Regions from separate parts of the Arthrobacter ginkgonis genome, predicted to be linked through region 2. Evidence: predicted binding sites of a transcription regulator. Region 2 holds the regulator's gene; the other holds the start of a gene.
What was found. The regulator Rex, encoded in region 2, represses fermentation and respiration genes when NADH is low (regulators of the CRP and FNR family bind a similar motif). The targets are predictions, from matches to a motif close to CTTGTGAANNNNTTCACAAG.
Positions count from the first base shown of each region.

Region 1: the regulator Rex is predicted to act here: its motif matches at 4,778-4,797, upstream of ABD912_RS07855 (queuosine precursor transporter).

Region 1 is NZ_BAABEO010000009.1:272,055-279,222, reverse strand. Features, by position in the region: gene ABD912_RS07885 (GlsB/YeaQ/YmgE family stress response membrane protein) at 218-478, opposite strand; gene ABD912_RS07880 (hypothetical protein) at 606-956, opposite strand; partial or broken gene ABD912_RS07875 (MerR family DNA-binding transcriptional regulator) at 1,285-1,455, shown strand; gene ABD912_RS07870 (hypothetical protein) at 1,494-1,679, shown strand; gene ABD912_RS07865 (MFS transporter) at 1,676-3,001, opposite strand; gene ABD912_RS07860 (DUF4126 domain-containing protein) at 3,189-3,794, opposite strand; gene ABD912_RS07855 (queuosine precursor transporter) at 3,874-4,590, opposite strand; gene ABD912_RS07850 (TetR/AcrR family transcriptional regulator) at 4,839-5,483, shown strand; gene thiD (bifunctional hydroxymethylpyrimidine kinase/phosphomethylpyrimidine kinase) at 5,551-6,375, shown strand; gene ABD912_RS07840 (S8 family serine peptidase) at 6,657-7,168, shown strand, end outside.
Region 2 is NZ_BAABEO010000008.1:659,137-666,304, reverse strand. Features, by position in the region: gene ABD912_RS05685 (3-deoxy-7-phosphoheptulonate synthase) at 1-1,082, shown strand, start outside; gene ABD912_RS05680 (helix-turn-helix domain-containing protein) at 1,303-1,515, shown strand; gene ABD912_RS05675 (30S ribosomal protein bS22) at 1,643-1,741, shown strand; gene ABD912_RS05670 (glutaredoxin family protein) at 1,873-2,136, shown strand; gene ABD912_RS05665 (redox-sensing transcriptional repressor Rex) at 2,286-2,984, shown strand; gene ABD912_RS05660 (hypothetical protein) at 3,114-3,875, opposite strand; gene ABD912_RS05655 (YceI family protein) at 4,068-4,613, opposite strand; gene ABD912_RS05650 (histidine phosphatase family protein) at 4,787-5,449, shown strand; gene ABD912_RS05645 (TlpA family protein disulfide reductase) at 5,454-6,071, shown strand; gene ABD912_RS05640 (cytochrome c biogenesis CcdA family protein) at 6,146-6,853, shown strand; gene resB (cytochrome c biogenesis protein ResB) at 6,853-7,168, shown strand, end outside.

The DNA of each region.
Region 1 (7,168 bases), on a different contig from region 2:
CCAGCGGGACGGCAGCCAGTCTCCCTCCGGCCGTCCCGACCGGAGGGAAACCAACTCCCACACACGAAGGAAGGGTGGTTCCGGCATGTGCCGGAACCACCCTTTTGCGGTTCGCCTTCATCGGCCTGCGCGATCGCCCCCGTTCACTGAAGCGCCCGCGCGGGCCGGGGTTTGGGATACCCACCCCCGTTCGCTGAGGTGGGTGGCCCAAACCGGGTTAGGCCCGCCGACGGGTCACGAGGCCCCAGACCAGCAGAACGGCAACGGCGCCGACAAGAGCGACGAGCCAGGTCTGCAGGGACCAGAATTCCTCAAGACCGATGCCAAAGATGCCACCGCCGATCAAGCCGCCCACGACGGCGCCGACGACGCCCAGCAGGAGGGTTGCGAGCCAGCCGCCGCCCTGTTCACCAGGCACGATGGCCTTGGCGATGGCGCCGACGATCAGGCCAAGAACGATCCAACCAATGATTCCCATGGTGATTACCTCTTTTCTGTGGGCCGCGGAGTCCCGGGCGTCCTGCGTCCCTTGCGGAGCACCGCGGCTCATACATAGCGAGTGGAGTTGATGTGATGGGCGCAAATTCAGTCGCGCGTAATCCTGGTCAGACGGAGGACGTCGCCGGTTCGGCCGGCGTCGCTCCCCCTTCATCCGTCCAGTCGCGCCCCAGGTCGGCGGAGAGCGCCGGGTCCGACTCGACGTCGGGCTCATGGGCAACGGCGGTGCCCGCCTTGTCCCCGTTGCGGAGGTGGAGCTTGTCCTTGAGGGAAGCGGCCGCCGCGACGGCTGCCTCCGAGGCCTCCGGAGCCTTTTCCTTGACGGTCTTGCCGAGGTCACCCAGGGTCTGCCGGGTGCGGGGATCCTTCACGAAGGTGCGTGCGGCGTCGACGATCCGGTCGTAGCTTTCGCGGCCTGCACGGGCTCCCAGCAGGTATCCGGCCAGCCCTCCGGCCACAAGAGTGAGAATACGAATGGTGATCCCCTTCGAGTTACGGTGGCCTCCCCTGGAGGGGTGCGCCATCTTGGCGGTCAGGTGAGATGATCGGGTCCAGCTCACTTGGTGTTGGGAATTTCCCAACGCCTCGGGCTCTACTATTACCGATTTGACCACAGTCGTCAACAACCGTTGCGGGATTTCCCGTACGGAGGGCCGCGAAAGGGCTCTGGAAATCACGGTGCGGGGCCGGGTCCGGCGGACGGGAACGCGACGCGTGCGGCGGGCGCCGGGGCCCGGGTTTTCGGGGCTTGCCCCTGCCGTCGCGTGAGGCCCTAGCGTGGGGGCCATGAACGAAAATAACGGGCACCAATGGAGCATCGGGGAACTGGTCACGGCCAGCGGAGTAACGGTGCGGACGCTTCACCACTATGACGAAATCGGCCTGCTCCCGCCCGGCGGAAGGACCGGGTCGGGCCACCGCCGCTACACGGCTGAGGACCTGCGGCGGCTCTACCGGATCCGGGCCCTGAGCAGGTCATGGCCACGCTGGAGGGGATGGCCCTGTACGAAAAGCACTTCACCCCGGAGCAGCGCCGCGAGCTGGAGAACCGCCGGGCCGACCTCGGTCCGGAGCGGATCGAGGACCTCAAGGCCACGTGGATCGGGCTGGTCGAGGAGGGCCTGGCCCTCGTGGCCGCCGGCAGCCCTGCCGACGGCCCGGAGGCCAGGGACGCCGACTAAAGAGGGCCCTCTCCGACGAACCGGTTCCGGCCGGCACGGTAGCCAAAGCATGCCGCCAGCAGGCCGACTGCCAGGAACAGGATGCCGGCGGCGGTGAAGGAGCCCGTGGCCTGGTGCAGCTGGCCCACCAGCAACGTCCCCGTGGAGCCGACGCCGTAGCCCACGCCCTGCATCATGCCAGACAGCTGCGCGGCGGTGTGCCCGTCCCGGGTCCGGAGCATGATCAGGGTGAGAGCCACGGCGGTGAGGCTTCCTTGGCCCAGTCCCAGCAGGCCAGCCCAGACCCACACGAGGTCCAGGGGGCCGAAGATGCTCAGGGCGAAGCCGCCGCCGGTCATCAGCGCAACCACCGTGTTGATGCCCCGCTGGTCGCGGAGCCTGGCGGCAAGCGCCGGCGCCAACAGCGACCCGAGCATCTGCAGCACAATGCTGACGGACACGATCAGCCCCGCCGTCGCTCCGTCCACGCCGCGCTCCCGCAGGATGGGCGCCAGCCAGGCAAAGACGCTGAAGGACATCATGGCCTGCAGCACCATGAAGACGGTGACCTGCCAGGCCACCGGGGAGCGCCAGACGCTCACGCCCTCCTTCACCGCCTGGCGCCGCACCCGGGGCTGGCGGAGCGCCGCCGGAAGGAACAGCAGCAGGACGACGGCGGCAGGCACCGCCCAGAACCACAGCGCCCGGGTCCATTCGCCCGTGGCCGCGTAGACCGGGTAGGTAAAGCCCGCCCCGAGTGCCGCGGAAGCGCAGATGGCAGTCGTGTAGAGCCCACCCATCAGGCCCATCCGGTGCGGGAAATCGCGCTTCACCAATCCGGGAAGGAGCACGTTGCACAGCGCGATGGCAGCGCCGCAGGCAGCCGTCCCGGCCAGGAGGGCAGGCAGATGGCCCGCTCCCTGCCCGGCGCCGGGTCCCGGCAGCCCCAGTTCCGCCGGGCGCAGCAGGAGCCCCGCCGTCAGCACGGCCATGGCCGCCAGCAGGACCCGTTCGGCTCCAAAACGCCGGGCCAGGGCCGGGGCAAGCGGCGCGAACACGCCCAGTAGCGTCACCGGAACGGTGGTCAGCACCACCACGGACCACCCGGGCAGCGCCGCCTGCGCGGTGACCTCCGGAAGTACCGCCGAGAAGCTGGAGAAGACCGTGCGGAGGTTCAGTCCGATCAGGACCAGGCACGTCCCCAGATACAGAAGCTGCCAACGGCTGCCCACGCGGATGGGTTCCGGCGCGGGCGGCTCCTCGATCTCGGCGTCCACCAGTGTGCCGGGTCCGCCCTCGGCCGCAGCGGGGCCGGGCCGGGGCTTCCTCGCCCCGGCATCCATTGCTTCCTTCACCCGCGCCCTCGCATCGTCCTTGGTCTGCTTGCCGTCAGCCAGATCGGGTCAGACGGTAGAGGGCCTCACATTACCCCGCGAGGGTTACCCATTCAATGGCATTTCATTCCCACTGGATGGACAGAAGTGGGGAGCCCGTGCCACGGACCTTCGGCGACGGCCTCGGCCCGGAACCCTAGTTGACCCGGTCCCCGTAGGGGGAGGACCTGCGGCCGGTGACCAGCCTGTAGCCCAGCCAGACGAACAGCGCCACCAGGGCCACCAGAAACAGCAGCACCAGGAAGGGCACAAGGAGGGCTGCCCCGACCAGGCCCAGCGCCACCCCGTCCTCGGCGGTGCTCGCCACCGGGGCGGCCGCGCCCGCGGTCATCGTGTTGAGCACGGGCCGGGCCGTCATTTTGGCTAGGTGAACCACCAGCGCGACCGCAACGCCGATCAGCACCGGAATCCACTGGTCCCCCGCGAAGAAGGTCTGCGGATCCGAAACCCTGACGGTTTCGGCACCCAGGCCCGAGGCGAAGACGATTCCGCCGGAGGCCGGACGGATCAGCGTCTGCACCCCGTCGTTGATGCTGTCCACCACCGGCACCTTGTCGGCGATGATCTCCAGCACCAGGAGGCCCGTCAGGATGACCAGCATCCACCCGTTGGACAGCCACTCCCACCCCGGCGGCAGGTCGACCAGTCCCGTGAAACGGTCAAGGAGGCCAAGCGCCAGCATGGGAATGTATGCGTTGAGCCCGGCGGCCGAGCTGAGCCCCATCGCGGTGAGAAACTCCATGACCCCAGATTAGATGGAGCCGTTCCGATTGGACCCCTGCCGATTGGACCCGGCCGGTCCCCGCGCCGTCGGGACGGGGCTAGCTGCCCGCGACCGCCTGCGCGGCGCCGTAGCTGGGTTCGCGGCGCTTGAACCAGCGGATCACCGCGGTGGTGACCGGGACGAAGACAAACTCGACGGCGGTCTTGTACAGGAAGCCGACCACCACGTAGTTCACGAAGGTCGGCATGTCCGCGATGCCGATGACCGGGGCCGCGATGGCGCAGAAGATCAGCGTGTCCGCGAACTCCCCGACGCCGGTGGAGCCCATGAGCCGGGCGACCAGGCCCTTCTCGCCGAAGCGTTCCTTCATCTTGACCAGCACCAGGGAGTTCAGCGTCTGGCCCACCAGGAAACCGGCCAGCGAGGCGGCGACGATCTGCCAGACCGGGCCGAGGGTGCGCTCCAGCGCGGCCTGGCCGTCGTACCACTCCGCTGCGGGCAGCGCGATGACGATCCAGAAGCACAGGGACGCGAAGGCCGCCAAAATGAAGGTGGTGAGGATCGCCCGGCGGGCGGCGCGGAAACCGTAGACCTCGCTGACCACGTCGCCGAGGATGTAGGCCAGCGGGAAAAGGAAGAAGCCGCCGTCGGTCACGATCGGCCCGAAGGTCACGCCCTTGGAGGCGCCGATGTTGGACAGGATCACGACGACGGCCATCAGGGCCAGCACGGTCGAGAAGTAGGGGCTGCCCGCCGCGGCAAAGGCCGCGTGCTTGAGCGAAGGAACGTCTGGTTTGGCGGAGGTTTCGGCCATGGAGGATTACCCAATCTGAAAGTGGTTCGCTGGGCGGCCCGACCTGGGGGAACGGCCCCTTGGAGGTCGGGGGCGGGGTGTCAAACCCCCGCCATCGGCGCCCGCTGTATTAGCACTTGACCCTCGATTGTCCCATGGAGGGGGCTCGGGCCCGCCAGGTCCATGGCGCCCGCCACATCCGGATCTGTTTTTGAACATGTTCAAAAACAGATAAACTGGAACGGATCCCCGCCACAGCAAGGAAAAGCATGGCCATGCAGACCGCCAAAGGAGCCGGAACCCGGCAAAGCGTCCTAAATGCTTCGCTGCGCCTGTTCGCAAAGGACGGTTTCCAAAAGACCACGATGCGCGCCATCGCGGCGGAATCCGGCCACTCGCTGGGCAACGCCTACTACTACTTCGGGTCCAAGGAAGAGCTGGCGGGAGAGCTCTACCGCAACCTGCGCCAAGAGCACCGCACCCGCGCCTGGCCCAAGCTCGCCGCGGGCAACAACCTGGAGACCCACATCCGGACCATCCTGAACACCGTGCTGGATGTCCTCGAGCCTTTCCACGACTTCGGCCCGGCCTTCATCCGCGCCGGCCTCACCGGCACCGAGGACCCCCAGGATCCGGACCGGGGGCGCGACCTGGCGCTGTGGCGGCAGGCCGTGGAGACCGCCCGTCCGCAGCCCCCGCTGTCCATGCGCCAGGACCTTCCGGAACTGCTGTGGCTGCTTGAGCGCGGCGTCGTCCTGTTCTGGGCGCACGACCCCTCCCCCGGCCACCGGCGCAGCCGCCGCCTGATCACCAACGCGTCCCCCGTCGTCGCACGCCTGGTGGTGCTGTCCCGCCTGCCGGTGGTGCGCACGATCTTCGATGACCTCATCGGGCTGGTCCGCGCCACTGCTTAGCCACTGGCGCCTAGTCCATTGGCGCCCGGCCGGCGGCCGGCCGCGGCTGCCCGCCTAAAATGGGTGTATGACTTCCCCCGAAAACGCCTCCCGCCCTGCCATCACGCTGACCATCGCCGGTTCGGAGGCCACCGGCGGCGCCGGAGCGCAAGCGGACCTGAAGACGTTCCAGGAACTGGGCGTCTACGGCATCACCGCCCTGACCTGCATCGTCTCCTTCGACCCGAAGGACAACTGGAACCACCGCTTCGTGCCGGTCGAGGCGCAGGTCATCGCCGACCAGCTCGAGGCGGTGCAGACCTGCTACCAAGGCAGCCTGGACACCGTGAAGCTGGGCATGATGGGCTCCCCGGCCACCATCGACACCGTGGCCGCCGCGCTCAAGGGGCAGGAGTGGCGCAACATCGTGCTGGACCCGGTGCTGATCTGCAAGGGCCAGGAGCCGGGCCACGCCCTGGACACCGACCAGGCGCTGAAGGCCAGCCTGCTGCCGCTGGCCACCTTCGTCACCCCCAACCACTTCGAGGCCGAGTCCCTGTCAGGGATCGAGATCAAGGACGTCGAGGACCTCAAGGAGGCCGCGCGGGTGATCCACGAGGCCTCCGGCGCGGCCGTGCTGGCCAAGGGCGGCGTGCGCCTGGCCGGCTCCGAGGCCGTGGACGTGTTCTTCGACGGCACCACCCTCGAGGTGCTCTCCGCGCCGAAGGTAGGCGAGGTCGCCGTGTCCGGCGCCGGGTGCTCGCTGGCCGCCGCCATCACCGCCGAACTGGCCAAGGGCGCCACCCCGCTGGATGCCGCGCGCACCGCCAAGGCGTTCGTGACCGAAGGCATCAAGAACCGCGTCTCCTCCAGCGCCCCGTTCGACGCCCTGTGGCAGGGCGGCGCCCGCTAGCCCAAGGCGGCCGGCCGCGAACTTTCCCTAGGGCGCGAAACACGGCGCACACCAGGACGACGCCGGCGCCGGGGTCGGGCCCGCCGGGCGCGGCCCCGGCGCCGTTTTGGCTTCAGGCCCCGACCTGGCGGAGCTGACCAGCGGACATCACGAATTGTGGCGCCCCGGATCCCGCCCTTTGTGGACCGCGTCACCTAGGCTGTGAAACGAGCTACAGCCGGGGGGGTGCTTCCTTAGCCTGCCCTGGCATCGTTCCGTCAGCAGGAATCCCTAGGAGTCTCATGTCCACCTCGCACCGTCCCCGCCTGGCGCGGGCGGTCGTGGCAGCCGCGTCGGGCCTCGCCCTCGCCGTTTCCATGGCCCTCCCCTCCACCGCAGCCCCGCTGGACCCCGATCCCACCCCCGGCAACGCCGCCCAGGCGCTAAAGGGCTCCTCCCTCGCCGGAGGGAAGGTCTCTGCCCCCCTCTCCACCGCCAGCGGGGAGGTGAGCGTGTTCGTGCAGTTCGACGGCGAGGGCGCGTTCGAGCAGACGCAGACCGAGGCGGTCCGCGAAGGCCGTTCCAAGCCGGTCAAGGACACCGCCAAGGTCAAGCGGATCCGCGCGGACATCGCCGCCCAGGGCAAGTCCGCCGCCCAGGAGGCCGATGCCGAAGTCATCTACACCACCACCAACACCGTCCCCGGCGTGGCCTTGCGCGGCGAGGCCGACCGGCTGCGCGAACTGGCCGAGCGCACCGACGTCGTCTCCGTCTCCGCGATCATCCCGAAGTCCCCGGACAACTTGGGCGCCGT
Region 2 (7,168 bases):
AGCGCGTGGCCGGCTTCGCCCCGCTGCCGAGCCCCGCTCGGGTGCGCGAGGAGCTCGCCCCCTCGGAGGCGCTGCAGTACCGCGTCGGCCGGGCCCGCCAGGAGATCCGTGCCGTGCTCGACGGCGTTGACCCGCGCCTGCTGGTCGTCGTTGGCCCCTGCTCCATCCACGATCCGCAGGCCGGACTGGACTACGCGGCCCGGCTCGCAGGGGTGGCGCAGCGCCACCGCGGCGAACTGCTGGTGGTCATGCGCACCTACTTCGAGAAGCCACGCACCACGGTCGGCTGGAAGGGCCTGATCAACGATCCCGCCCTGGACGGAAGCCATGACATCGCCGCCGGCCTGCGCGCCGCCCGGCGCTTCCTGTTGGAGGTCGGAGAACTGGGCCTGCCCACGGCCACCGAGTTCCTGGAGCCCATCAGCCCGCAGTACCTGGCGGACCTGGTCGCGTGGGGCGCGGTCGGTGCCCGCACCACCGAGAGCCAGATCCACCGCCAGCTGGTGTCCGGGCTGTCGATGCCGGTCGGCTTCAAGAACGGCACCGACGGCGGCCTGCAGGTCGCCGTGGACGCCTGCGGCGCCGCGGCCGCCCCGCAGTCCTTCCTGGGCATCGACGCCGAGGGGCGCGCCAGCATGGTGCAGACCCGCGGCAACACCGACGTGCACCTGATCCTGCGCGGCGGCGCGGCGGGACCGAACTACTCCGCCGGGGACATCGCGGCCGCCTCGGAGCGGATGGGGGCGGCCGGGCTGAACCCCCGCGTCATCGTGGACGCCAGCCACGCGAACTCCGGAAAGTCCCATGTCCGCCAGGCGGAGGTCATCGACGAGCTCGCCGCCCGCCTTGCCGCCGGCGAGCCGGGCATCGCCGGCCTCATGGCGGAGAGCTTCCTGGTTCCGGGGGCGCAGAAGCTTGAGGTCCCCGCCCCGGACGCGGCCCGCGGTCCGCGGGAGAACCCCGTGCTCGAGGGCCTGGTCTACGGCCAGTCCGTCACCGACGCCTGCATGGGCTGGGAGGCGACCGAAACCGCGCTGGAGACCCTCGCGGCCGCGGTGCGTGCCGGACGCGGCGGCGCGTAGGAGGGGCTTGGGCGGACGGTCCCCGGCCCCGGTCGGGGGCCCGGTGCGGGACCTGCGTAAAGCGGGTCCACGGAGCGGTCAGGGCTTTCACTTTCACCCCTCCAGCCACTAGAGTGACTAGCCAGACGGCATCGCCTGCTGCGCGCCAACCGGTGCGTAGAGTCAACGCACCCGTCGTTCATCGATGGGCCGTGTTGTCCAAGTCAGGAGTGGATCGGGGATGGCAGACGCTGGGAATTTCGCGAACGCGCACTTCATGACGGTTGCCGAGGTCGCCGAGGTCATGCGCGTGTCGAAGATGACCGTGTACCGGCTGGTGCACTCGGGCGACCTCCCCGCCGTCCGCTTCGGGCGCTCCTACCGCGTTCCGGAGACCGCCGTCGAGGAATACCTGCGCACGGCACGTGTGGATGGGGCCTCGGAGACCGCCTGAGGCCCGTGGTCTGACACGCCTGCAGAAGCAGGTAACCTGTTAAGGAACGTTTGACGTCCAGTTGGCTGCGATCGGTTGCTTTTGGTGCCGGAAAGTAGTCGGCACATATAGACAGTGAGGAACCACTATGGGCTCTGTTATCAAGAAGCGCCGCAAGCGTATGGCCAAGAAGAAGCACCGCAAGTTGCTTCGCAAGACCCGCCACCAGCGCCGCAACAAGAAGTAGCCGCGCTCCGGCACAAGCCGGATCAAGGCACGACGGCGGGGCCGCACCTTTCGAAGCGAGAGGTGCGGCCCCGCCGTCGTTTTGTCTCCCGGCCTGCCCCGGACGGCAGGGGGAGCCGGTACCGTGGAGGCATGGATTCCTCCGCCACCGAACCCCGTGTCCTCCTGCTGACCCGTCCCGGTTGCCACCTGTGCGAGGCCGCCCGGGAAACGGTGGCCGCCGTGGCCGGCAGGCTGGGCGTGGCGTGGGCCGAACGGCGGATCGACGACGATCCGGAACTCCTGGCCCGGCATTCGGAGGAGGTCCCGGTGCTGCTCGTGGACGGAACCGTTCGCGATTTCTGGGTCATCGACCCGCAGCGCCTCGAGGGCCTGCTCACGGCGCCGCAGGCCTGAAAGCACAGCGCCGCAGGCCTGAAGCGGACCGGTCGTGGGCCTCAAACGGCCCGGCCGGTTGCGTCCTGCGCGGCGCGTCTTTTATTTTTGGGGCCGGCCCCGCGTCGGCCTAGAGTTGACTATCCAACCAGCACGAGGAGCGGTCGAGCATGCCACGCAGCAAAGGGCCGGCACAGCCCCCCGCGGAGACCGGTCCCGCCGCGGCGCGGCACCTGCCGGAAGCCACCCTGGTCCGCCTGACGCAGTACCTGCGTGCGCTGACCGAACTGCGTGACGCGGGGCGTTCCAGCGCCTCCTCCGAGGTGCTGGCCGAGGCCGCCGGGGTCAATTCGGCGATCCTGCGCAAGGACCTGTCCCTGCTGGGGTCCTACGGCACTCGCGGGGTGGGTTACGAGACCGAGGTCCTGGCCCAACGCATCACCGAATGCCTGGGGCTGACCCACGAGTGGCGCGTCTCCATCATCGGTGCCGGCAACCTGGGCCGTGCGCTGTCCGGGTACGGCGGATTCCGCAACCGCGGCTTCTCGGTGGTGGCGCTCTTCGACGCCAGCCCGGACCTCATTGGGCGGGACGTGAACGGTCTGCGCGTGGCCAACGTCGCCTTCCTGGAGGACGTCCTCACGTTCACCCGGACCAACATGGCAGTGCTGGCCGTTCCCGGACCGGTGGCCCAGGAACTGGCCGACAGGCTGGTCCGCATCGGGGTGCGCAGCATCCTGAGCTTCGCGCCGGTGGTGCTGCAGGTTCCCGAGGGCGTGACGCTGCGGAAGGTCGACCTGGCCACGGAACTGCAGATCCTGGCCTACCACGCCCAGCAGGCCGGCCAGACGGGCCTGCAGCGGCCGTAAGGGCCCGTTCCGCGCCGGCCCTGGGCGGCGGCGCCCCTTAAACGGCGGTGTCCGCATCCCGTGGGGGAAGCGGACACCGTTGTTGGCCTGCTGCTTGGCAGGGCTACTTGGCAGGGCTACTTGGCGAGGCTATTTGGCCAGGCCGGCCTTCTTCGCGGCGATGTAGTCGCTCGAGGGCTTCAGCCAGGCCAGCACGATGCCGGCGACGCCCAGCACGATCACGGCCGCGGTCAGCGGGTCGGCCCCCAGTAGGCCGAACAGCGACAGGGCGGCCAGCACGGTTCCGGTGATGCGGGCGCCGTTGCTGCCCTTGCGGATGAAGAACGCGATCAGGGCGTAGAGGCCGGCGCCGATCACGGCGAAGACCACGGCAAGGGTCTTGAACATGCCGATCATGGAAGCGAAGGTCACGCCGGCCGCCTCCATCTGGGCCTGCATCTCCGCGTACGTCGCCGCATCCTGGCCGCGCAGGGTGCCTTCGATCATGCCCAGCAGCACGTCGGAGGGAACCATCGCCACCACCAGGCCGGAGACCAGGGTCAGGGCGCCGGCGGCAAGGATGAGCCAGAAGGCAATGTTCAGCTGCTTCGGGCGTTCCACCGGCGTCGCCGGGCCGCCAAAGCCGTACTGGCCCGGCTGCGGGGCCTGGTAGCCGTACGGCGGCTGGCCGTAGGGGGCCTGCGGCTGCCCGTACGGGGACTGGCCATAGGGCGACTGTCCGTACGGGGGTTGTCCGGGCTGGGGCTGTCCGTATTGCGGTTGCCCGTAGGGGGCCTGCGGGGATTGCGGGGCCTGCGGGTCCTGCGGCTGGGCGGGCTGGCCGCCGTCCGGCAGGCGCTGGCCATACCGGGGTTGTTCCGGGACCTGCGGGGTGTCGTCCGGGGTGCTCATGGTTCCTCCTGGTCCGGCAAGGGCTGTCCGTTTCACGATATCCGCTGGTCCCCGCGCCGCGCCGTCATCAAGAAGGCTGATTTTCGTCCCGTCCCGGGCCGGACAGGAAACGACGGCGGCCGCGCCGCCGGAGGTCCCGGCGGCGCGGCCGCTGAAGAGGTGGTGGTGGAGGGTGGTGCCGCGGAAGGTGGCCTAGGACTCCTTGACGAAGGCGACGTCCAGGGTGATCTTCACCTTGTCGCTGACCAGCACCCCGCCGGCCTCCAGGGCCGCGTTCCAGGTGAGTCCAAAGTCCTTGCGGGAAATGGTGGTCTCGGCGGAGAACCCGGCGCGGGTGGCGCCGAACGGGTCGACGGTCACGCCGTTGAACTCGACCTGGAACTCGACCGGGAGGGTGACGCCGTGGATGGTCAGGTTGCCGGCCAGGGTGTAGTCCTCGCCGCCGCCGGTGATGTCGGTGCCCGTGAACTCCAGGGTCGGGAACTTCTCGACGTCGAAGAAGTCCGGGCCCTTGACGTGCGCGTCGCGGTTGGCGTCACCGGAGTTGAAGGACGCGGACCGGACCGTCGCCTGCAGCACGGAGGCCTCAAGCGAATCGGCGGCCTTGATGGTCGCCTCGGCCTCGGTGAACTTGCCACGGACCTTGCTGATGCCCGCGTGGCGGACGGTGAATCCGATCTCGGAGTGCGCGATGTCGAGGTTCCAGACGCCGGTAGTCAGGCCTGCGGGGATGCTCATGGGTTCTCCTTATGCGGTGGGTGGGGATCGGGGCCGTTCAACCCGTCACCAACAGACTATTGAATGCAAACGCATATATCTAGACCTTTCTTGAAGATTTAACGAAAAGTTCGCGTGATGGTTGTCACCGGCCCGTTTTAGGCTCTTTCCCGATCGTTTGAGACACTGGAACCATGCCTCTTGCCACCGTCCATCTCCTGCGCCATGGGGAAGTTCACAACCCGGACAGGGTGCTCTACGGCCGGCTCCCGGAGTTCCACCTGTCCGACCTCGGGCGCACGATGGCCCAGCGCGCCGCGGAGCATTTCACCGCCCGCCGCAAGGCCGGGGCGAAGATCGTGCTGCTGGCGGCCTCCCCGCTGGACCGCGCGCAGGAGACGGCCGCGCCCACGGCCGCGGCGCTGGGCCTGGAAATCGTCACCGAGCCGCGCATCATCGAGGCCACCAACCACTTCGAGGGCCTGTCCCGGATCGGGAGCCAGCTCAAGCGCCCGCGGCACTGGCCCTACCTGGTCAATCCGCTCCGTCCGTCGTGGGGGGAGCCGTACTCCGCTCAGGTGGAACGGATGATGGAGGCGGTGCGCGACCTGCGCGACCGCGCCGTCGAAATCGGCGGCCCCGGGGCGGAGGCCGTGCTGGTGAGCCACCAGCTGCCCATCTGGGTCACCCGACGCGCTGCCGAGGGCAAGCCCCTGTGGCACGACCCGCGCAAGCGGGAATGCACTCTCACCTCCGTGACCAGTCTTGTATTCGAGGGGGATCGACTGGTCGACGTCCGCTACGAAGAACCGAGTGCCGACCTGCTGGCCGGCGCCGCGAACATCCCTGGAGCCTAGCCCGATGCCCCTTCCCGTCCCCTCGCAGCCGAGCCGGCGCGCATTGCTGCGCGCCGCCGTCGTGCTTGCCGCCGCGCTTCCGCTGGCCGCCTGCGCCAGCGAGGATCCGCTGGCCGCGCAGGCGCGCGAAGGCAACAACAAGAACTACATCGCCGGCGACGGCGCGGTGGAGACGTACGCCGCGGACTCCCGCGGCGAAGCGGTCAAGGTGGCCGGAACCCTCTACAACGGCACCGCGGTGGACTCCGCGGACTGGGCCGGGCAGGTCACCGTCCTGAACTTCTGGTACGCCGCCTGCGCGCCGTGCCGCGTCGAGGCCCCGCACATGAAGGAGCTGGCCGAGGCGTTCACCGGCCAGGGCGTGCAGTTCATCGGCGTCAACGTGCGCGACGAGCGGGCCACCGCCGAGGCGTTCGAGCGCAGCTTCGGGATCCCGTACCCGTCCATGCCGGACAAGGACGGTTCAATCCTGCTGGCGCTGACCAAGTACGTGCCGCCGCAGGCGGTGCCGACCACCCTGGTGCTGGACAAGCAGGGGCGCGTGGCGGCACGCGTCCTTGGCGCCGTGGACAAGGGCACGCTCAAGGCCCTGATCGGCGACCGCGTCGCCGAAGCGGCGTGAGCGCCGCCGCGCTGGTGACGGTCGCCGCCCAGGCCAACCCCTTCGCCGAACTGGTCCAGGACGGTTCCCTCCTGATGGCCGCGCCCGTGGCCCTGCTGGCCGGACTCGTCTCCTTCCTCTCGCCCTGCGTGCTGCCGCTGGTGCCCGGGTATCTCGGGTACGTCACCGGGCTGACCGGCGCCGACCTCGCCGAGCAGCGGCGCGGGCGGATGGTGGCCGGAATCGGGCTGTTCGTGCTCGGCTTCACCGCGGTGTTCATGCTCGCCGGCGTGCTGTTCGCGCAGCTGTCCATCTGGCTCCGCTTCCAGGGCGCGTGGGTCACCCAGGCGCTGGGCGCCGTGGTGATCGTGATGGGCATCGTGTTCATGGGCGGCCTGTCCTGGTTCCAGACCGACCGCAAGATCCACAAGCGCCCGCCCGCCGGGCTGTGGGGCGCGCCGGTGCTGGGGATCACCTTCGGCCTTGGCTGGGCCCCGTGCATCGGCCCCACGCTCGCCGCCGTGCTGGCGCTGAGCAGCGGAGCCAACCCCGATCCGGCCAAGGGCGGGCTGCTGACGTTCGCCTACTGCCTGGGGCTGGGGCTGCCGTTCCTGCTGATCGCCGTGGGCTTCCGGCGCGGGATCGGGGCCCTGGCCTTCTTCCGCCGCCACCAGCTCGCGGTCATGCGGGTGGGCGGCTCGCTGCTGATCGTCCTCGGCATCCTGATGGCCACCGGCCTGTGGGGCGGCTGGGTCACGCAGCTGCAAGACTGGTTCGCCAACGAGGTGAGGTTGCCCATCTGATGGTAAAGAAAAACGCCGCGAAGACCGCGGACGTCGCCGTCCCCGCGCTGGGCCCCTTGGGCATGCTGCGCTGGGCCTGGACCCAGCTGACCAGCATGCGCACGGCGCTGTTCCTGCTGCTGCTGCTGGCCGTCGCCGCGGTGCCCGGTTCGCTGTTCCCGCAGCGCCCGGTCAACCCGGAGCAGGTCACCCAGTACCTGGCGAACAACCCCGAGCTGGGGGAGTGGCTGGACCGCTTCCAGCTGTTCGACGTGTACTCCTCGGCGTGGTTCTCCGCCGTCTACCTGCTGCTGTTCATCTCGCTGATCGGCTGCG